Regions from separate parts of the Rhizobium etli CFN 42 genome, predicted to be linked through region 1. Evidence: predicted binding sites of a transcription regulator. Region 1 holds the regulator's gene; each other region holds the start of a gene.
What was found. Region 1 encodes LexA, which represses DNA repair genes until DNA is damaged. Its sites were predicted from a motif close to TGTTCNNNNTGTGTTCNG; they were not measured.

Region 1 (5,188 bases):
GAAGACCTCCATGCCCTTTTCAAGCCCGATGCCGCGCTCGGCCGAGAGCGAGGTGCGGTTCGCCTTGTCGAATGAACTCTTATAAACGAGGCCGACGCCGAGCTTTGCGCAGAGCTCCTTCAGTGTGCCGGCGACCATGAAGGCGTGATCGCGGCTCTCCATCTGGCAGGGGCCGGCGATCAACGACAGGCGGCCTGCATTGGAAAAGGTGACCTGGCCTTCGCCTTCGCCAATCTTGACCTCGGAATTGGTATCAGTGCTCATCGTGGTTCCTCGAAGGCAAAAAGCACGCCCTGCCCGGGCGTGGGCTTCACCAGAATGCGGTTGTTCTTGCGTGTGTATGTCACCCCGTTAGCAGCCAAATGCGCTTCTGTCACGGCAAGATCGGCGACGCTGAAAAGGATTGCCTGACCGCGCAGGCCACGATCGGCGGCGGAAACGACAAGCTCGAAATAAGCCTCCAGCCCTTCCGGTGTCATCAGGCTGATCTTGGCATTCGAGGCGGCGATCTTGATGCCGAAACCGGTTTTCTCCACCGCCGTTTGCCCGACCGCAAGACCAACGAAGGCGGCAAATGCCGCCGGGTCCGGCGTACAAACCGCGATTTCGGCAATGCCGGTCACGCCATTGGCATGTGTCTCCAGCGTGCCGCGATCGGCGGGGAAGGCATTGATGCGCTGACAGGTAAAGAGAAAGAAGTCGGGAGCGCGCAGATCGCCTGAAAAGGCCAGTTTGAAGCTGCCGACGCTTTCCGAACCGTCGGGCATCCGCAGCGGCCGGCTGAACTGCAACATCTCGCCGGCACTCGCTCCGTTGCCGACGAATCGCCGATGATCCAGGCCGGCATCCTCGGTGAGAAAGGCCAGCGCCGAAAGTCCCTCCTCGCCGCAGCGGAAGCGGAAGGCGCGATTGCGGGCGATGAAGACGTTGCCCTGGCGGGCCGCTGCCTCGCTCTCCTCGACGCTCGCCACACCAAGCGGCTCGATATACGTCTTGTCTGCGAAGAAGACGCAGGCATTCTCCGTTCCGAAGGGATGACGCGCATCGGCGGCGACGGTGAAGCCGAGTTTGCCGAGCCTTTCGCGCGCCAGCTCGATATCGACGACCGGAAGTACCACGTGATCCAGCGGATGCGGCTTAGCGGAATGTGCGATCATGATATCCCTCCTGACACGCCAAGAGATGTGCGACAGCACTCCCCTCAATGCAAGACGTGTGTGCCAATCCGGCCAATGAAAATAAGAATCTCGACGAGTTGGCGCGAAGTTTTACGGAAATTTAGCTACTTGCGGAACACATATGGAACAGATAGTGTCTGTTCTGGATTTGTTTCAATCACGGGGTCTGACGTCGATGCTCACGCGCAAACAACAGGAGCTTCTCCTTTTCATCCATGAGCGCATGAAAGAATCCGGCGTTCCTCCTTCTTTCGACGAAATGAAGGACGCCCTGGATCTAGCCTCGAAATCCGGAATCCACCGGCTGATCACGGCGCTGGAGGAACGCGGCTTCATTCGCCGCCTACCGAACCGCGCCCGGGCGCTCGAGGTGATCAAGCTTCCGGAGGCCTATAATCCCAGCCTTCAACCGCGTCGCGGTTTTTCGCCGAGCGTCATCGAGGGCAGCCTTGGCAAGCCCCAGCCGGTCGCCGCCCCCGCTGCGCCAAAGCCGGTCGCCGACAATGGCAACTCCATCTCCGTGCCGGTCATGGGACGTATCGCCGCCGGCGTTCCGATCTCGGCGATCCAGAACAACACGCACGACATCGTCGTTCCCGCAGATATGCTTGGCTCCGGTGAGCACTATGCGCTGGAGGTCAAGGGCGATTCGATGATCGACGCAGGCATCTTCGACGGCGACACCGTGATCATCCGCAACGGCAGCACCGCCAGTCCCGGCGATATCGTCGTTGCCCTCGTCGATGACGAGGAAGCAACGCTGAAGCGTTTCCGCCGCAAGGGTGCCTCGATCGCGCTCGAGGCCGCCAATCCGGCCTACGAGACCCGCATTTTCGGGCCCGACCGCGTCAAGGTGCAGGGTAAGCTCGTCGGCCTCATCCGCCGCTATCACTGACGCTGGACGGGCCGGAATCGATGAAACGGTCGTTGCGCCAATCATAGGCGCGATGGCGCTTCCATGGTCGCGACAAAGCATCGAAGGCGGTGGTGACCTCCAGGCCACTGTCGGCGAAACGCAATTCGAGCGAACCGGTCCTGCGCAGCGTCTCGCCGGTAAACAGCGCCGCACCCGAGCGGCAGCTGGCGAAGCGCAGGCGCACCGACGTCACGACGATATCGCCGGCATCGCAGGCCGGGCCGAGATAGGCGGCATTCTCGATGACGGTGACGACGTGACCATTTGCAAGCCTCGCTGTGCACCAGGCTTTCTTTACGCAGGAAAAACGCTCCGCCTCACCCTCCGCTGCGGCCGTCCGGATGGCGATCCTCGCTTCGTTCTGCTGCTCGCGGGAAAGCCTGAGGCGCCTGTCTTTTTCCTCCGGGACTGCAGGACCATCCAACATTTTCGGCGGATGGTGCGTCGGCAGAACCAGCGCTCTCTGCCACTGGCTGAAGATGAAGTCCGATGGCCTTTCACGGTTGGAGGCGAGCGCGGCCGTGGCGACGACTGCGACGAGAGCGCCATCTTCCGAAATCACCAGATGGGGTGGCCGGGATGCCGGTAGAACCAAGACGGTAACCGTCGAGACGGCGATAAGGGCGGTCCCCACGTGGCGCAGGCGCGTCCGCAGTAGGCTCATCAGCAGGAAACCTGCCACGGCCACCGAGAAGTACCAGCCGGGCAAACGACCGATGTCGATATTCCCGCCCCAGCCGGATATCGTCTTTGCCACCGCGATCACCAGATCGAGGCCGAATCCGACCACCTTCCAGGGTAAGGTATCCAGGCCGAAAGGCATGAGCAGCATCGCTAACAGCCCGGCCGGCATGACTATGAAGGAGATGATCGGCATGGTTGCGAGGTTTGCGGGGAGCCCATAGGCCGTCAGCCGATGAAAATGCTCGATCGAAAACAGCGCCGTCGAAAAGCCCCCGATGAGCGAGGTCAGGAAAACGCCGCCGAAGAAACGCACGACGGCAACAACTGGGCGCAGGGCCGGCATTTTCAGCAAGGCGTTTTGGCGAACGGGCCGGTCCTTCCACAGCTGATAAACCGATACCAGTGCCAAGGTCGCGGCAAAGGACATTTGAAAGCTCGGGCCCAGGACTTCGGAGGGCGAAATTGCGATGATAACAAGGGCGGAAAGAGCGACATTGCGCAGACTGATCGACGGCCGGTCGAAGAAGACGGCAACCAGCATGATGGCCATCATGATGAAGGCGCGTTCTGCCGAGACGGCGAAACCCGAGATTAGGAAATAGGCCGAGACGGCGATGAGCGCGCCGGCGGCGGCGAACTTCTTGGTCGGATGTGCCTGGGCGACGCCGGGAAAGAGGCTGAGCAGCATCCGGAAGCCGACGAAGAAGATGCCGGCCGACAGTGCCATGTTGAGACCTGATATAGCGATGATGTGGGCAAGGCCCGACTGACGCAGCGCCTCTGTCGTCTCATTTGAAATGGCGCGCCGCTCGTCCGTCACGAGAGCGGCGGCAAAAGCGCCCGTGTCGCCGGGCAGGATCGAGCGTATGCGATCGCCGATGCCGCTGCGTAGCCGATAGAGCCGTTCGAGCAGAGCATCGGAAGTCCATCTCGCCCCCGGCGGCTCCACCTGCGGATCGAGCTTCGTCGGCGCGCCGTAGAAGAAGCCGTTCGCACCAATGCCATCGAAATAGGCACCGAAGGAAAAATCGTTAAGCGCGGGCAGCGCCGGGCCCGCCGGCGGTGTCAGCCGTGCCCTGCCGGTGATGATGTCACCGATCTCGAAAGGCGCATCGGCGCCGCGGGCGATCACGGTTATACGCCTCGGCGGCCGCTTAACCTCCGGCTCCGCAGTGCCGGCGACGGCAAGAATATAGCGCCACCGCCCGCGGTCGTCGCCTTCACGCCGCTCGACGCGGCCGGTCACCGTCGTCGTCACCGATGAATCGAGTATGACAGTCGACGCCCGCCAACTCTCGAACTGCGAGCAGAGCATGCCGCTTACTACAAGCGCAAGCGCCAGAAGCGTTATCTGCAAAACCGGCCGGCCGCTGCAGGCGACGAGGACCGCAACCGTCAACGCCGACAGGCCGAGCAGCAATGGGCCGACCGGGATATCGGTCGCCGCCAGAAACCAAAGGGCCGAGCCGGCGCCGAGGAGAACCGGCGAGAACAAGAGCAGGCGGCCATAGTCCACCTCCTCGCTCAGCATTCGGGCGCCGGCACGCGATACTTGTAAGATGGCGGACGTTAGCCGGTGTCGCAAATGGACCGAGGACTGCGTCGTTACCAGCCGCTTCCCCGCTGCAGGCGCAAGAGAAGGCGCGGGATCGGCAAGGCCGACGCCCGCTTGCGGCCGCAATTCGGCTGTCGTTGTTTCCTGCATGCGCCGCCCAAGATCACCCCGCCATGCCCCAGAATGCAACCTTCGAGTAAATCCGGCAAGAATAATCGCTTGAAATATGAGGGAAAATCGCGAGCGGCAAAAGACCAGTCGAATCATCGGCTTCCGCTATGCGTGCGGCTCATCGCTGCAGTGCCTAAAAGGTGATGCCGCAATGCACAAAATGGCGTCACGGTAACTTGGCATTAGCCTCGCGATCATATAGCTATCGCAAAGGACGCTTAACCCCTATGGCGCTTTTGTGGCGCCACCGACATTTCGGAGGATCAGCATGACGGATCAAAGCGCAACAATAAAAATCGGTGACAAATCGGTCGACCTCGCCGTCAAAAGCGGCACGATCGGCCCGAGCGTCATCGATATCGGTGCTCTCTACAAGAACACCGCCTCCTTCACCTACGATCCGGGCTTCACTTCGACCGCATCCTGTGAATCGAAAATCACCTATATCGACGGCGACGAAGGTGTGCTGCTGCACCGCGGTTATCCGATCGAGCAGCTCGCCGAACATGGCGATTTCCTTGAGGTCTGCTACCTCCTGCTTTACGGCGAACTGCCGACGGCCGCGCAGAAGAAGGACTTCGACTATCGCGTCACGCATCACACCATGGTGCACGAGCAGATGAGCCGCTTCTTCACCGGCTTCCGCCGCGATGCGCATCCGATGGCTGTCATGTGTGGCTGTGT
Region 2 (5,188 bases), 410 kb from region 1:
TAAATTCAAATCCATCGGCTTTTAACGTTCGCCTCCGCCACTGTCCAGCCGACAAACAAAACCGGCCGCATTCTGATGAGGGAAGGCGGCCGGCTGACATATCAGATCAAGTTCAAGCGCGAAAATTACATTTCCGCGGCAGCATCGCCGTCATCGGCATCCGGACCGCCATTCTGCAGGAACCGGTCGGCGATCAGGCCGGCATTCTGGCGCAGCGCCAGCTCGATCTCGCGAGCGAGATCCGGATTGTCGCGCAGGAAGGTTTTGGCGTTTTCGCGGCCCTGACCAAGACGCTGGCTGTTATAGGAGAACCAGGCGCCCGACTTCTCGACGATACCGGCCTTGACGCCGAGATCGACGAGTTCGCCCGTCTTCGACACGCCTTCGCCATACATGATGTCGAACTCGACCTGCTTAAAGGGAGGCGCCATCTTGTTCTTGACGACCTTGACGCGCGTCTGGTTGCCGACCACTTCTTCGCGCTCCTTGACCGAGCCGATGCGGCGAATATCGAGGCGCACGGAGGCATAGAATTTCAGCGCATTGCCGCCGGTCGTCGTTTCCGGCGAACCGAACATGACGCCGATCTTCATGCGGATCTGGTTGATGAAGATCACCATGCAGTTCGACTTGGAGATCGAAGCGGTCAGCTTGCGCAGCGCCTGGCTCATCAGGCGGGCCTGCATACCCGGCAGGCTGTCGCCCATCTCGCCTTCGATTTCGGCGCGCGGCGTCAGCGCGGCGACCGAGTCGACGACGAGAACGTCGACGGCGCCGGAGCGCACCAGCGTGTCGGTGATTTCGAGCGCCTGCTCGCCGGTGTCTGGCTGCGAGATCAGGAGGTTCTGCAGATCGACGCCAAGCTTACGGGCATAGACAGGATCGAGCGCGTGTTCGGCATCGACGAAGGCGCAGATACCCCCCTTCTTCTGCGATTCCGCAATGGTCTGCAGCGCAAGCGTTGTTTTGCCCGAGCTTTCCGGCCCATAGATTTCAATGATACGGCCCTTCGGCAGGCCGCCAATGCCGAGCGCGATATCGAGACCAAGCGAGCCCGTCGAAACCGTCTCGATCTCGACAACGTTCTCGTTGGAACCGAGTTTCATGATCGAGCCCTTGCCGAACGACCGCTCTATCTGTGAGAGTGCCGCTTCGAGCGCCTTGCTTTTGTCCACCGATTTGTCCTCTACCAGCCGCAATGAATTCTGAGACATCCGATCCACCTTTAGGTTATTGAAGCCGCTCAAGCAATGTCGAGTTTGTACCCCATTTGTTCCATTCCCGCAATAGGCGTACAAACATTTGAAAGAAAAAGGTAAAACGGTCCGTGTTCTACATTTGTTTTATCGATGCAAAGCAACGGCTTAGGCACTACGCGCCAGCTTTGTCGCAGCAAGGCGGAATGCATCGATTCGCCTTTCGCGCGCTATGAGAGTGGATAAGTTAATGAAAAAGATTCTTGTTCTCGGCGGTGCCCATATCGACCGGCGCGGCCGCATCTCCGGCGAAACGGCGCCAGGCGCCAGCAATCCCGGCACCTGGTTCGAGGAGCCGGGCGGCGGCGGTTTCAACGCGGCGCGCAACCTTGCAAGACTGGGTTTTCACGTGACGATGATCTCGCCGCGCGGCGGCGACGCCACTGGCAAAATGGTCGGCGACGCTGCCGATTTCGCCGGCATCGACGACCGCCCCTTCGTCTTCCTCGATCGCAAGACGCCGAGCTATACGGCGATCATCGAAAAGAACGGCGACCTCGTGATCGCCCTTGCCGACATGGATCTCTACCGTTTCTTCGTGCCGCGGCGCCTATCCATCCGCTGGGTGCGCGAGGCCTTCGCCGCGCATGATTTCATTCTCGTCGACGCCAATCTGCCGGAAGAGACGATCGCGGCGATCGTCGCCAAGGCGAACTTCCTGGCCAAACCCGTCGCGGCCATCGCTATCTCGCCGGCCAAGGTGGTCCGGCTGAGACCCTGCATTGGGGATATCGACTATCTGTTCCTTAACGAGGCCGAAGCCGCTGCCGTTACCGGCGTGCAGCCGGAGGATTCGGGCGGTTGGCCGCCGCTCCTGAACGAGATCGGCATCAGAAACGCCGTCGTCACGCGCGGCCGGCGCGAACTCGTTGCGATTTGCAAAGACCGCGCCGTGGCGCTGCAGCCGCCAATCGCCGATACCGTCGCCGATGTTACGGGCGCCGGCGACTCCCTTGCCGCCGGCACGCTTGCCGCCTTGATATCGGGTCTGCCGCTGGAGGAGGCCGTTCGCCACGGCGCGGCGGCGGCAGCGCTCACGGTGCAGTCACCGCACGCCGTCAACGAAAATCTAACGCCGGCTCTCTTGAATGAGGCACTTGCCCTTGTTCCCGAGGTCAGAATTCTACATTGAAGCGACTGAATTATAGAGTTGAGCATGAAGCTATTCGAAAACCGCCCACGCTTTTCGGTATCATGCTCCGCCGATCACAGGACAAGATCATGACCAAGCCCATCTCCCCTCTTCTGCCGATCGCCTATTCGAAGGAGGTCGCCAGCGCCAAGCAGCGCGGCGCGCCGCTGGTGGCGCTGGAATCGACCATCATCACTCATGGCATGCCCTATCCCGGCAACATCGAAATGGCGCGCAGCGTTGAAACGATCATTCGCGAACAGGGCGCGGTGCCGGCGACGATCGCAGTCATCCACGGCACGCTGCATATCGGCCTTGAAGCCGCGCAACTGGAGCAGCTTGCCAAGGCAACCGAGGTGATGAAGGTGTCGCGGGCCGATCTCGCCTTCGCGATCGCCGAACGGCGCACCGGCGCCACCACGGTCGCGGCGACGATGATCGCGGCGGCCCGCGCCGGCATTCGTGTCTTTGCCACAGGCGGCATCGGCGGCGTGCATCGCGGTGCCGAGGAAAGCTTCGATATATCAGCCGATCTCGAGGAACTGGCCCGCACCGGCGTTATCGTCGTCTGCGCCGGCGCCAAGGCGATCCTCGACATTCCGAAAACTCTCGAAGTGCTGGAGACCCGCGGCGTGCCTGTGGTCACCTATGAGAGCGAAGAATTCCCCGCCTTCTGGTCGCGCTCCTCAGGCATCCGCAGTCCGCTGTCGCTGAACAGCCCAGCGGCCATCGCCAATTTCCAGACGGTGCGCGAACAGCTCGGTATCGACGGCGGCATGCTCGTCGCCAATCCGGTGCCGGAAGCCGATGAAATCGCCCGTGAGGAGATGGAGATCTATATCGAGCGGGCGCTTGATAGCGCCGAACGCGACGAAATCACCGGCAAGGCGGTGACCCCCTATCTGCTGTCGACCATCTTCGACCTGACGGATGGCCAGAGCCTGAAGACGAATATCGCGCTGGTGGAGAACAATGCGCGGCTTGCGGCGGAGATTGCCGTGGCGCTTGGTGAGTAATTTTTGACGGGCGGGCTGGTCCCGCCATGCAGATAGATAGTGCCGTGGGGCACCCCCTCTGCCCTTCCGGACATCTCCCCCACAGGTGGGGAGATTGGCTGGACAGCGTGCCCTCTCCGGAAACTATCAAAGCCGTAATTAGCTATCCAAGGTTTCCTTCACCACCACAGCAAGCTGCTTCAGCGAGAACGGTTTCGGCAAAAATCCGAATTTTGCATCCGGCGGCAGATTGCGGGCGAAGGCGTCCTCGGCATAGCCGGAGACGAAGATGAATTTCAGGTCGGGATAGTTCTTTCGCAGTTCGCGCAGCAGCGTCGGGCCATCCATTTCAGGCATCACCACGTCGGAAACGACGATGTCGACCTTGCCCTCAAGCTCCTCCATGATGCTCAGCGCCTCGACACCCGAGCCCGCCTCATGCACGGTGTAGCCCCGCGTTTCCAGCATGCGCTTGCCGCCGCGGCGCACCGCCTCCTCGTCTTCGACGAGAAGGACGACGGCCGAGCCGGTCAGATCCTCCGGCTGCTGAGCCGCCAGCGCCTCGGGCGCAGCTGGGACTTCATTGATGGCACTATCGATCGAACCCGCCTCCGCGGCAATCGCCGGCTCTGGGACATAGCGCGGCAGGAAGACCCGGAAGGTCGTGCCTTTGCCGACTTCGGATTCCGGCTGGATGTAGCCGCCCGACTGCTTGACGATGCCGTAGACCATGGCGAGGCCAAGCCCGGTGCCCTTGCCGACATCCTTGGTGGTGAAGAAGGGCTCGAAAATCTTGTCCATGATCTCGGGCGCGATGCCTGTACCGGTATCGGCGACTTCGACCAGCACCATGTCCTCGGCCGGCATGTATGAATAGTTGAACGTCGCGACATCGGCTGCGGTCAGATTGCGGGTGCGCAGCGTCAGCGTGCCGCCGTCGGGCATGGCGTCGCGCGCATTGACGCAGAGATTGATCAGCACCTGTTCGAACTGCGAAAGGTCCGTTTTGACGGGCCAGAGATCGCGGCCATATTGCACATCGAGCTTGACATTGGTGCCCGAGAGCAGCCGGTCGACCAGCATGCGCAGGTCGCCGACGACGTCGGTGAGGTTCAGCACCGAGGGCCGCATCGTCTGCTTGCGCGAGAAGGCGAGCAGCTGGCGCACCAGCACCGCGGCACGGTTGGCGTTGCGTTTGATCTCCATCAGATCGGCGAAGCTTGCATCGGAAGGACGCGCCTGCAGCAGCAGATGATCGGAAGAAAGCAGGATCGCCGTCAGGACGTTGTTGAAGTCATGGGCAATACCGCCGGCGAGCGTTCCGACAGCGTTCATCTTCTGCGTCTGCGCCATCTGCGCTTCCAGCGCCTTCTGCTCGGTCACCTCGACGGCATAGACGATCGCCGCTTCTTCCGGCGCCTCGTCGCTCTGATCGATGACGGCGTTGACATAGAAACGGAAATAGCGCGCCTCGTCGGTCGGCGTGCGGGTGTCGAGTGGCGGGATGTCACCCTGCCGGTCCTTGGCGGCCGTCAGCGCCGCGGCCAGTTGCGGCCGGTCGCTCTCCTGCACGATGGTTTCGAGATACGGCGCCTTTTCCAGGTCGTCGCGCGAGACGATGCCGGAGAACAGCTTCAGGAACGGAGCGTTGGTGCGCAGGATGCGTCCGTCGCCGTCGACCGAGGCGATCGCCATCGGGGTATTGTTGAAAAAGCGGGTGAAGCGCATGGCGGCAGCCGAAGCGGACTGGCCGCTCTCGCTGCTCTTTTCGCGCGCCAGCACGATCGTTCGGCTTTCGCCTGGGG
Region 3 (5,188 bases), 1.4 Mb from region 1:
GGAGCGCATCATGTCGCAGGCAGAAGCAAAACCCCGTACGACTGGTCAGCAGGAGCCTGGCAGGCCGAAGTCCGAAGAATTGGTTCCGTCGCGCTATGCGGTGCGGATCGGCGAAATTGAAGTGCTGATCATCAGCGATGGCGTGTTGCCGCTCCCGACGACGATGCTGGGACATAACGCCGACGCGGCTGACCGGGCAGTCTGGCTGGACGATATGTTCCTGCCGCGAGACGCTTTCGACTGGGCGTTGAACGTGGTCCTCGTGCGCAGCGGCGGGCAGACCATCCTCATCGACGCCGGGCTTGGTCTGGATCCGGACCTGAACTTGCCGCGGGCCGGGCAGTTGATCAAGCGATTGGAGGGCGCCGGCGTCGATCTGGCATCGGTGACCGACGTGGTGCTCACCCACCTGCACATGGATCACATCGGCGGGCTGCTGGTCGATGGCGTGAAGGACCGCTTGCGTGCCGATCTCAGGATCCACGTGGCGGCTGCGGAGACCAAGTTCTGGGAGGCGCCCGATTTCAGCCACGTATCCATGCCGCCCGGCTTTCCCGATGCACTTCGGGCAACGGCAAAGCGATTCCTCAGCGAGTACGGCAACCATCTCAACCTGTTCGACGAGCGGTCCGAGGTGGCGCCGGGTGTGGTCGTCCAACGCACCGGCGGCCATACCCCCGGACATAGCGTGGTCCGCCTGGCATCCGGCGGCGACCGTCTGACATTCGCCGGCGATGCCGTGTTCGCGGTCGGGTTCGAGCACCCCGACTGGTACAATGGTTTCGAACACGATCCCGAGGAGGCCGCTCGCGTTCGCATCGATCTTCTCAAGGAGCTGGCGGCGAACGGCGAACAACTGGTGGCCACCCACCTGCCGTTCCCGTCAGTGGGCCGGGTGGCGGTCGACGGTGACGTCTTCCGTTGGGTGCCGGTGTTCTGGGACTACTGACCGCCCGTCACGTCAGGGCCGAAGCAAGGCGCGCCGCACGGATCGGATTCCGTGCGGCGCGCTTTGGTCTTTGGTTTTATGCATGTCGCTGTCCCGGAACTGCTGCACACTTCCGGGCGACATGCATTATCGCCACATGCCGCGCATGCGGGCGCCGACATCGATGCGCACCTGCCGCGCCTGGGCTTGCGCCGCGGCATCGGATTTCACCTGCGGCCAGCTGCAGGCCTCGAAGAATTGCAGCAGGGTCGCTGGAATGAATCGGCTGCGCGAAGCATAGACATGCCGGTCGCCCTGCGCATTCTGCCCATAGGTGAAGAAGCGCTGCGGCACGACGAGGTCGAGACCATCGCGGGCGCGTGTCATTGCCACATAGAGCAGCCGGCGTTCTTCCTCGATTTCGGCGGTGGCGCCGACGGCAAGATCGCTCGGAATGCAGCCGTCGACGACATTCAGCATGAAGACCCTCGTCCACTCCTGGCCCTTGGCCGAATGGATGGTCGAGAGGATGAGGTAGTCCTCGTCGAGCAGCGGCACGCCGGCCTGGTCGCTGGTCGCATCCGGCGGATCGAGCGTGAGCTCGGTGAGGAAACGCTCGCGCGAGGCATAGCCGCCGGCGATCTGCTCGAGCTGCAACAAATCGGCCTGCCGCGTCGCCGCGTCCTCATGCAGCCGTTCCAGATGCGGCGCGTACCATTGCCGCGCCAGCTCGATTTCCGCCGGCCAGCCGGCCTTGCCGGATTTCATCTCCTGCAGCATCGAAACGAATGCCGTCCAATCCTCGCCGGAGCGCGGCGGCGCCGGCATGGCGGCCAGCGCCGATAGCGGGCTCGCGTCCTCGGACATCAGGTCGAGCGCCTTCTGCGCCGTCGACGGCCCGACGCCGGGCAGGATCTGCATCAGCCGGAAGCCCGCCACCCGGTCGCGGGGGTTCTGCGCGAAGCGAAGGGCGGCCAGCATGTCCTTCACATGGGCGCTGTCGAGAAATTTCAGTCCGCCGAACTTGACGAAGGGAATGTTGCGCCGGGTCAGCTCGACCTCCAACGGCCCGCTGTGATGCGAGGCGCGGAACAGCACCGCCTGCTGTTTGAGCTTGAGGCCTTCCTCGCGATGGTCGAGCACCTTCTCGGCGACGTAACGCGCCTGGTCGGTCTCGTCGCGGACCGTCACTAGGCGCGGCCGCTCGGAGGATTGCCGCTCGGTCCAGAGATTCTTGGTGAAGCGCTCCGAGGCGAGATCGATGACGGCGTTGGCGGCTGTCAGGATCGGTTGCGTCGAGCGATAGTTGCGGTCGAGCGTGACGATATCGGCGGGCGGACTGAAGGCCGCGGGAAAATCGAGAATGTTGCGGACTGTCGCTGCACGGAAGGAATAGATCGACTGCGCATCGTCGCCGACGACCGTCAGCCCCTGGCCTTGCGGCTTCAGTGCCATCAGGATCGAGGCCTGCAGCCGGTTGGTGTCCTGGTATTCGTCGACGAGAACATGGTCGAAGCGACTGCCGATATCCTCGGCAATCACGCTTTCGCCGACCATCTGCGCCCAGTAGAGCAAGAGGTCGTCGTAATCGAGCACATTCTGGGCCTGCTTCGCCTCGACGTAGCAGGCGAAAAGCTCACGTAGCTGTTTCTCCCACGCCGCGCACCAGGGAAAGGCGTCGCGCAGCACCTGGTCGAGCGCGGTCTCCGAATTCACCGCCCTGCTATAGATGGCAAGGCAGGTGCCCTTGGCCGGAAAGCGGCTTTCCGTCTTCGAGAAGCCGAGATCGTGCCGGATCAGGTTGATCAGGTCGGCGCTGTCTTCCCGGTCATGGATGGTGAAATCGGCATCGAGGCCGATCTGCTGGGCATATTCGCGTAAGAGCCGCGCGCCGATGCCGTGGAAGGTGCCGGACCACGTGAGCGCATCCGCCATGACGCCGGTCTTCGAACCGAGCACGTCGCGGCAGATGCGCTCGACGCGCCGCGCCATTTCCGCGGCGGCCCGGCGTGAAAAGGTCATCAGCAGGATGCGGCGCGGATCGGCGCCCTTGACGATCAGATGGGCGACCCGATGCGCCAGCGTATTCGTCTTGCCGGAGCCGGCGCCGGCAATGACCAGCAGCGGCCCGGCAATATGGCTGCCGTCGGTGAGCGTGCCATGCTCGACGGCCATGCGCTGCTGCGGATTGAGCTTTTCGAGATACATCCAGCCGTCCGGTCGGGCTCCCGCAGAATCACTGCGAGAAGATTAGATGTTCCTTGAATGTTCGCGAATTCGGCCGCTGTCAAGTCTGCGGCGCGGCGATCCTCAATCGGGGAAGTCCGGTCCCACCTCGCGCCGCACCAGCTTCAGGCTGCGGTCCGGCTGGAGAATATAGGTTTCCTCCACACGCTGGCCCGTCTCATTGTAGAACTGGTTGTAGACGGCGCTGCCGACCGGCGATTTGGTGAGCTTGGTGCGCGGTTGGCCGCCATAGGTGATGCTGCCGGGGATGGGTTCGAGCGCCGGGCTGTCGGCCGAGGAGCAGCCGGCCAGCAGGGCGCCGGCGAAAAGGGCGGGCAGTAGCGCTTTCATAGTCGTCATTCCTCTCAGACTGCAGCCAGATATGGAACGGCGGCGCCTTCCGCCAAGGTGCAGCACCGCAGTCCGCGAGGATATCACTGGCACATGGCATGGCAACGGAACCAAACGCCTTCCGAGGGGTTGAAATGCCGGATCTGAAACGCTGGAGACCCTCATGCAAACGCTTCTTCGCCTCTGGGCGTCCACCCTGATCATCGGCGTCTTTGCTGGCTCGGCCCATGCCTCGCTTGAGACCGGCACGGATTATTCCGCCTTGCCGAAGGATCAGATCGCCCTAAACGACTATACCGCCACCGTCGCCTGCCAGCCGGTCGAGCCGCATTATCTGCCGTCCTTCATCCGCGCGGCTGACGGCACGATCATCGGTGTCGGTTATGTCGAGGTGGAGAATGCCGGCGACGTGGGCTGCTGACAAACGGGGTTGTCCGAACGAGGCTCGCCGGCTTTTCCGGTGACGAGCCTCTGACCATCATCATGATGGCTACGTGTTTTCTATCGAAACAGCTATCCCGGGCGCAACGCCCTTTACGCCAAAACCCGGCACTGCTCGATCCAGGGTTAACTGAAAATTAAACAATGTCTCGTTCTGGCACGCTTTGCCGAACAGATCGAAAAACAGCCGGACGTTCCCTGGCGCGTTAATGCAGCAGCTTCAGCTTCGCCTCTTCGGCCGCCGCCAAGAACTCGGCTCTCGCCTCTTCCACGCTCTTGCGCCCGTCGAGTGCTGCCCGGCAGGTGCTGCGCGCCTTGATATAATGCAGTCCGCGCGCGCTCGGCCAGAGATCCGCCAGACATTTCAGCGCATCGAACGGCCCGTTGACGGTTCTGAGGTCAGCGCCTTCGAAACCGACCTTGACCGGGTCGTGCCATTTTTCAGTTGCCATCGATGCTCCTCCAGGGTTTCGACAGAACTACGCTGCAGCGCCCACCTATCCTCAAGCGAGACGCCGCCATGATAGCTATTCTAGCGAGATTTTTGCGGTCAACAATGGTGAATCGTTTGTTGCTGGCGAACGGAAATGTCACTTGGCGACCCCGGGATCGTAGGATTCGAAGGGAGCGACGCCCGTAGGCGAAGGAGAGGCCTTATATAAGCCATATGGTGCAGGCCCGTATCGCTGATCCGTGCTCCGCAAGCTAAGAGCTCAGTATGTGGTTAGCCGAAATCTGATCCAGACTGCTATTTTCTATGGCGCGCTGGCAATGCCGCCTATTGCGCACGCAGACATATCGGCTGAAGAAGCCTTCCTCGTCCATATCTCCATCGAAACGGTCCCGCGAATGCAGCGGGAATATCTGCGGGTCAACCTTCAGCGGCTGGGGAAGACGGAGACGATAGATATCGCCTCCTATGTGGCATCAGAGAGTGTTGATCGATGGTATGTAGAGGGCATATTTGACGGGGTTAATGGACTGCCCCACGAGCCAATTCCAGGTGAAGAAGTTGTGGTAACTGGCGAATTGATCGAACGGTGGCGGTTATCCCCGTTCCCGCCCTATTATCTCTAAGCGACCGAAATGCCCGATTGTACTGGCATGCAGTCCGCTTGGTGCGGACGGCTGCCCCTCACCCTGACCCTCTCCTCGTCAACGGGCCGAGGGGACGTGCCCCGCGACGGGGTGAGGGGAATAGAGAGGTCGCGGATTGTTCCCTTCGCCCCGTTTACGGGAGTC
Region 4 (5,188 bases), 1.6 Mb from region 1:
TCCCCGCCCGGAATTTCGCCATATTCGCATCAAGCTGCCCGGCGAGCAGTGATGGCAGCATGGGCTTCCGGCCGGGCACGGAAGCGTCGCAGCAGCTCGATCAGGTGGTCCACCTCCTCCTTGAGGCGACCAGTTTCCGCCGAAGTGCGCTCGACCATGCCGGAATTCTGCTGGGTGATCTCGCCCATGCTGCGGATTGCCACGCTGACCTCGTTGACGCCGGTCGCCTGATCGCGGGCGGCAGCGGCGATATCGGCGACGAAGCGGTTGATGATGTCGATGCGGCCGATCATGTCATTCAGCGCTTCGCCGGTGCTGGAGACGATGCCGACACCCTCATTGACCTGGGTCGAGCTCTGCGAGATCAGGTTCTTGATCTCCTTGGCGGCTTCGGCCGTGCGCTGGGCGAGTTGGCGGACTTCCTGGGCAACGACGGCAAAACCCTTGCCAGCATCGCCGGCACGTGCTGCCTCGACGCCGGCGTTCAGCGCCAGAAGATTGGTCTGAAAGGCGATCTCGTCGATGACGCCGATGATCTTGGAAATTTCCGTCGAGGATTTCTCGATGCCGGCCATCGCCGAGACGGCGCTGGTGACGAGTTCACCCGAATTCTTCGCCTTCTGCTGCGTCTCGCGTACGGCGTCCGAAGCTTTCTCGGCATTGGCGGCGGTCTGGCCGACGCTGACGGAAAGCTGCTGCAGGGCAGCCGAACTCTCCTCGACGCCCGCCGCCTGCTGGGCAGTGCGCAACGCCAGGTCGTTGGTCGCATTGGAGATGACGTCGGCGCCATTCATGATATGGCCCGACGTGTCGCGCACCGACGCGAAGGACTGGCGAAGGGCCTTGACGGCACGATTGTAATCCTCGGCCATCTGCCGGAAATTGCCTGGCAGGTCGGATGGCAGAGTGGCCTCGAGATCACCGCTCGACAGCGCCTCCAAACCGCGGCGCAGTTGGTCCAGCGCCATCGCCTGATCAGCTTCGGCCTGGGCACACTGCTCTTCCAGAGCCTGGCGTTTGGCTTCAAGAGTCTCGAGATAGACCGAGATGGAATAATCGATGTCGAGCATGCCTGATTTGATGACGGCCGACAGCTTCTCGGCCAACTGCCTGCCCTGCTGGCGCGCGAAGACCGACGGCCACTGCTTCTCCATGATGCCCTTGACGAGTTCAGACATAACAAGGGCGTAGCCGCCGATATACCAGCGCGGCTCCAGCCCGATGCGGGCATGCGTGCGGCCGACCGCGGTCACGCCGTCCACATAGGTTTCGTCGAAGGCGCCGCTGGCAAGCTTACCCCAATGATCTTGCTGGCGCTTCTTCGCATGGGCGACATGGTTCTTATCAGAAAAAAAGCCTGAGACGGCGGGGGTCCTGGCGACTTTGGCATAAAACTTATCGAGGGCAGCGCCGATCAGCTCTGATATGACGGGGCTGAGATCCCGCATCGACCGGCGCGCCGCCTCGTCCAATTCGATGAAATCGAGGCGCTGTCTGAGGGCACTATCAGTCTGCTGGGATGTCATGGAAATCTCTGTACTTGGCGCAACGGCGCGGGAGGGAATTCTGCGGCACAGATTTTGGTCAATATGGTTGAACAATGGTTAAATAGGCCGCGATTTTCCGCATCGGCGAGGAAAAAGGCGACATGGGGAAATTGAGGATCGCCAAATTCGTTCACGTTTTGATCTATATATTGCCGCATCTTCTGTTATGGTTGCGGCATGACCGTTCATTCCGAATCGCTCGCCCTCTCCGTCGTCTCGCTCAGTCCGGCCGTGCTGGCGCTTGCCGGCGGCGTTCTCATCGCCTTCGTGCTTCTGGTGATCATCCTTCTCTTGCGCGGCGCCAGCCTCCGCCGCGAGCAGGCAGAGGAGGCGAGCCTGCGGGCTGGCGAAAGCGAGGCCCGCATGGCCGAGCTTCTGAAGATCCAGGCGGAGATGCAGGGCCGCATCACGGCGATGGCCGAGGTCTTCGGCGCGCGGCAGAGCGAGCTCAACCAGGCAATCAGCCAGCGTCTCGACGGCATGTCGCAGCGCGTCAGCTCGACAATTACCGAGCAGACGAAATCGACGCATGAGAACCTGCAGCGGCTGCAGGAGCGACTGGCGGTCATCGATGCCGCGCAGAACAACATCCAGACGCTCGCCAAGGACGTCGTCGGACTGCAGGCGATTCTCTCGAACAAGCAGACGCGTGGCGCCTTCGGCCAGTCGCGGATGGAAACGATCGTCGCCGACGGCCTGCCAATGGGCGCTTATGCCTTCCAGCAGACGCTCTCGAACGGCTCGCGGCCGGACTGCACCATCCGCATGCCGAACGGCGCGCCGCCGCTTGTCATCGATGCGAAGTTCCCGCTTGAAGCCTGGAACGCCATCCGTGACGCCGGCAGCCCCGAGGCCGCCAAAATTGCCGGCCAGCAGTTCCGCCGCGATCTAGAGATCCATATCCGGGATATTTCGGAGAAATATCTGATTCAGGGGGAAACCCAGGAGACGGCCTTTCTCTTCGTGCCGTCGGAATCGATCTTCGCGGAGATCCACGAGAACTTCGAGCCTCTGGTGCAGAAGGCACACCGGGCGCGCATCGTCATCGTCTCGCCGTCACTGCTGATGCTGTCGATCCAGGTCATCCAGGCGGTGCTGAAAGACCAGCGCATGCGGGCGCAGGCACATCTGATCCAGGGCGAGGTGGCGCTGCTGATGGACGATCTCGGCCGCCTCGACGAGCGGGTGCGCAAGCTGCAGGGCCATTTCGCCATGGCGCAGAAAGACATCGACATGGTCGTCACGTCAGCCGACAAGCTCACCAAGCGCGGCGCCAAGATCGAGGCGCTGGAATTCGAGGCAGGCGGCGAGGCCACGCCCGCCCGCGACGAGACCCCAGCCAAATCCGTGGAAAGCCGAACCGGCCTTCTAAAGCTTCGGGTGGTTGACGAGGAGTGACCGCTTCGGGCAGTGTCTCGCCCCATGAAATAGCAGGAGCATGATGTCATTTGCATGCTCCAACAGACGGGACAGCCTGATGATCACAGTTTTCGGATCCATCAACATGGATCTCATCGCCACGACCGAGCGACTGCCGAAGCCCGGCGAAACGGTGGCCGGCAACGGTTTTGCCACGGCCGCCGGCGGCAAGGGCGCCAACCAGGCGCTGGCAGCCCGTCGCGCCGGCCGCTATGTGCATATGGCCGGTGCCGTCGGCAAGGATGCTTTTGCCGCCGATGCTCTTGCCCTGCTCGATGAGGCGGGAACCGACCTCTCCCTCGTCAAGCATGTCGATGGTCCCACAGGCACGGCGTTGATCCTGGTCGGCGGCGACGGCGAGAACATGATCGCCGTGGTTCCGGGCGCCAACGGCATGGTCATGCCTGCGGATGCGCAAATCGCGATCGGCCGCATGAACGAAGGCGACATACTGATGTTGCAGCTCGAGGTGCCCGTCGCAGCCGTCGAACGCGCGCTCTCGGCCGCGCGCGCCAAGGGCATCACCAGCATCCTCAACCTCGCCCCCTTGATCCCCGATGCACCGCGTCTCGGTCGCCTGGCCGATATCGTCATTGCCAATGAGACCGAGTTCGAGCGGCTTGCCGGACAGAACGGCATGGACGCACAAGCGCGCGAGGCAGCGCTTGTACGCCTGCATCAGGAAACCGGCCAGACGCTGATCGTGACGCTCGGCGGTGACGGCGTCATCGCCATCCGGGACGGGGTCATTTCACGGGCGCAAGGGCTGGCGATCGATCCTGTCGACACGGTTGGAGCGGGAGACACCTTCTGCGGCTATTTCGCCGCCAGCCTCGACGGCGGACTCGATTTTCCGACGGCGCTGCGCCGGGCGGCGGTCGCCGGTTCACTCGCATGCCTCAAATCAGGCGCGCAACCGTCGATTCCTTTGAGCGAGGAAGTCGCAGACAGGATGTAGGCTGGCCTCCTTGCGAACGGTGGCCGGCCCCCCTTCAATTTCGAGGGGATTTCTGCGGCTCTCCTCACATAAACCACTAGAGTTTCACTCAAATTTAAGGGGTCTCCGGCGATCCTCCCAGTGATCGCCGGGTCTTCGCGCTTTGGATCCGCGGCTCATGCGGCTGCTCCATGACGGAGCCATGCCTTCGCTCCTGTGCCGAAGAATGGCCGTTCGGCGCATCCTTGCCCGAGGACCCCATGTTCATCTTTCGCATGAAATCGCTTGCAGCGAAACTTATCGTCATTACCGGCATCGCCATCGCACTTGTTCTCATCGTTTCGAATTTCTTCCTCATCGGCCAGACCCGGGATCGCGTCCAGACGCTGACGATGGATCAGGCCAGCCTCGAAGCAAAATCGATCGCCAATGAAATTGCCGCCAATGTCGGCGAGCTCGCCAGCGCCGCACGCAGCATGATGGGCGTCCTCGGCCGCGCCCATGACGGCAAGTCGCTCGACCGCAGGGGCATGATCAACGTGCTGAAAGCCAATCTCGAACAGAATGCCTTTGCCTTCGGCAGCTGGTTCTGCGAGCAGCTCGGCGCGCTCGACGGCAAGACCACCGAGATCGCCAACAATAATGACGAAGGCACGAACAAGAACGGCGCCTTCACGCCCTATTGGTCGAAGACCAAGGACGGTGGCATCCAGTACTCCACCTTCGACAATGATTATACCGCCGAATGGTGGAAGCTTGCTGCCGACAGCGGCAAGGGCGCGATCACGACCCCCTACCTCGCCCAGGGAACAGATGTGCCGACGCTGCTGACGTCCATTGCCTATCCCGTCATATCGGGCGGCAAGATGATCGGTGTCGGCGGTGTCGACATCTCGCTGAAGTCGCTGACCGACAAGCTGCAGGCACTGCATCCTTTCGGCTCCGGCCGGGTGACCCTGCTCTCGCAGGCGGGCAACTGGATCGTCGCGCCGATCCCCGACCTGATGACCAAACCCTATGACGGCGAGGGCGCCGACGTCGTCAAGGCGGCGCTGTCGAACAAGCAGCCCGGCCTTGTCCGGAACCTCACCTATGACGGCCTCGCCCCCTTTGACCGCGTCGTCTATCCGTTCGAAGTCCCCGGCGTCAACGCCACGTGGGTCGTGCTCGTCGATGTCCCGCACACGGCGATCAACGCGCCGGTGCAGGACCAGACCTACATGATGATTGCCACCGGCCTCGTCGTGCTCGGCGCGGTGATGCTCGCGCTCTATTTCGCCGTCCG

Region 2: the regulator LexA is predicted to act here: its motif matches at 1,329-1,346, upstream of recA (recombinase RecA).
Region 3: the regulator LexA is predicted to act here: its motif matches at 3,184-3,201, upstream of RHE_RS02895 (ATP-dependent helicase).
Region 4: the regulator LexA is predicted to act here: its motif matches at 1,675-1,692, upstream of RHE_RS02075 (DNA recombination protein RmuC).

What each region holds. Positions count from the first base shown of each region.
Region 1 covers NC_007761.1:2,008,871-2,014,058, reverse strand. The annotation lists gene kdsA (3-deoxy-8-phosphooctulonate synthase) at 1-264, opposite strand, end outside; gene RHE_RS09850 (VOC family protein) at 261-1,157, opposite strand; gene lexA (transcriptional repressor LexA) at 1,354-2,073, shown strand; gene RHE_RS09840 (ComEC/Rec2 family competence protein) at 2,054-4,483, opposite strand; gene gltA (citrate synthase) at 4,773-5,188, shown strand, end outside.
Region 2 covers NC_007761.1:2,422,549-2,427,736, forward strand. The annotation lists gene recA (recombinase RecA) at 126-1,214, opposite strand; gene RHE_RS11875 (carbohydrate kinase family protein) at 1,429-2,388, shown strand; gene RHE_RS11880 (pseudouridine-5'-phosphate glycosidase) at 2,478-3,404, shown strand; gene cckA (cell cycle histidine kinase CckA) at 3,543-5,188, opposite strand, start outside.
Region 3 covers NC_007761.1:596,358-601,545, forward strand. The annotation lists gene RHE_RS02890 (MBL fold metallo-hydrolase) at 11-949, shown strand; gene RHE_RS02895 (ATP-dependent helicase) at 1,076-3,136, opposite strand; gene RHE_RS02900 (hypothetical protein) at 3,239-3,505, opposite strand; gene RHE_RS02905 (hypothetical protein) at 3,669-3,926, shown strand; gene RHE_RS02910 (DUF982 domain-containing protein) at 4,153-4,398, opposite strand; gene RHE_RS02915 (hypothetical protein) at 4,667-5,023, shown strand.
Region 4 covers NC_007761.1:422,854-428,041, reverse strand. The annotation lists gene RHE_RS02080 (globin-coupled sensor protein) at 30-1,526, opposite strand; gene RHE_RS02075 (DNA recombination protein RmuC) at 1,725-2,945, shown strand; gene RHE_RS02070 (ribokinase) at 3,025-3,924, shown strand; gene RHE_RS02065 (methyl-accepting chemotaxis protein) at 4,164-5,188, shown strand, end outside.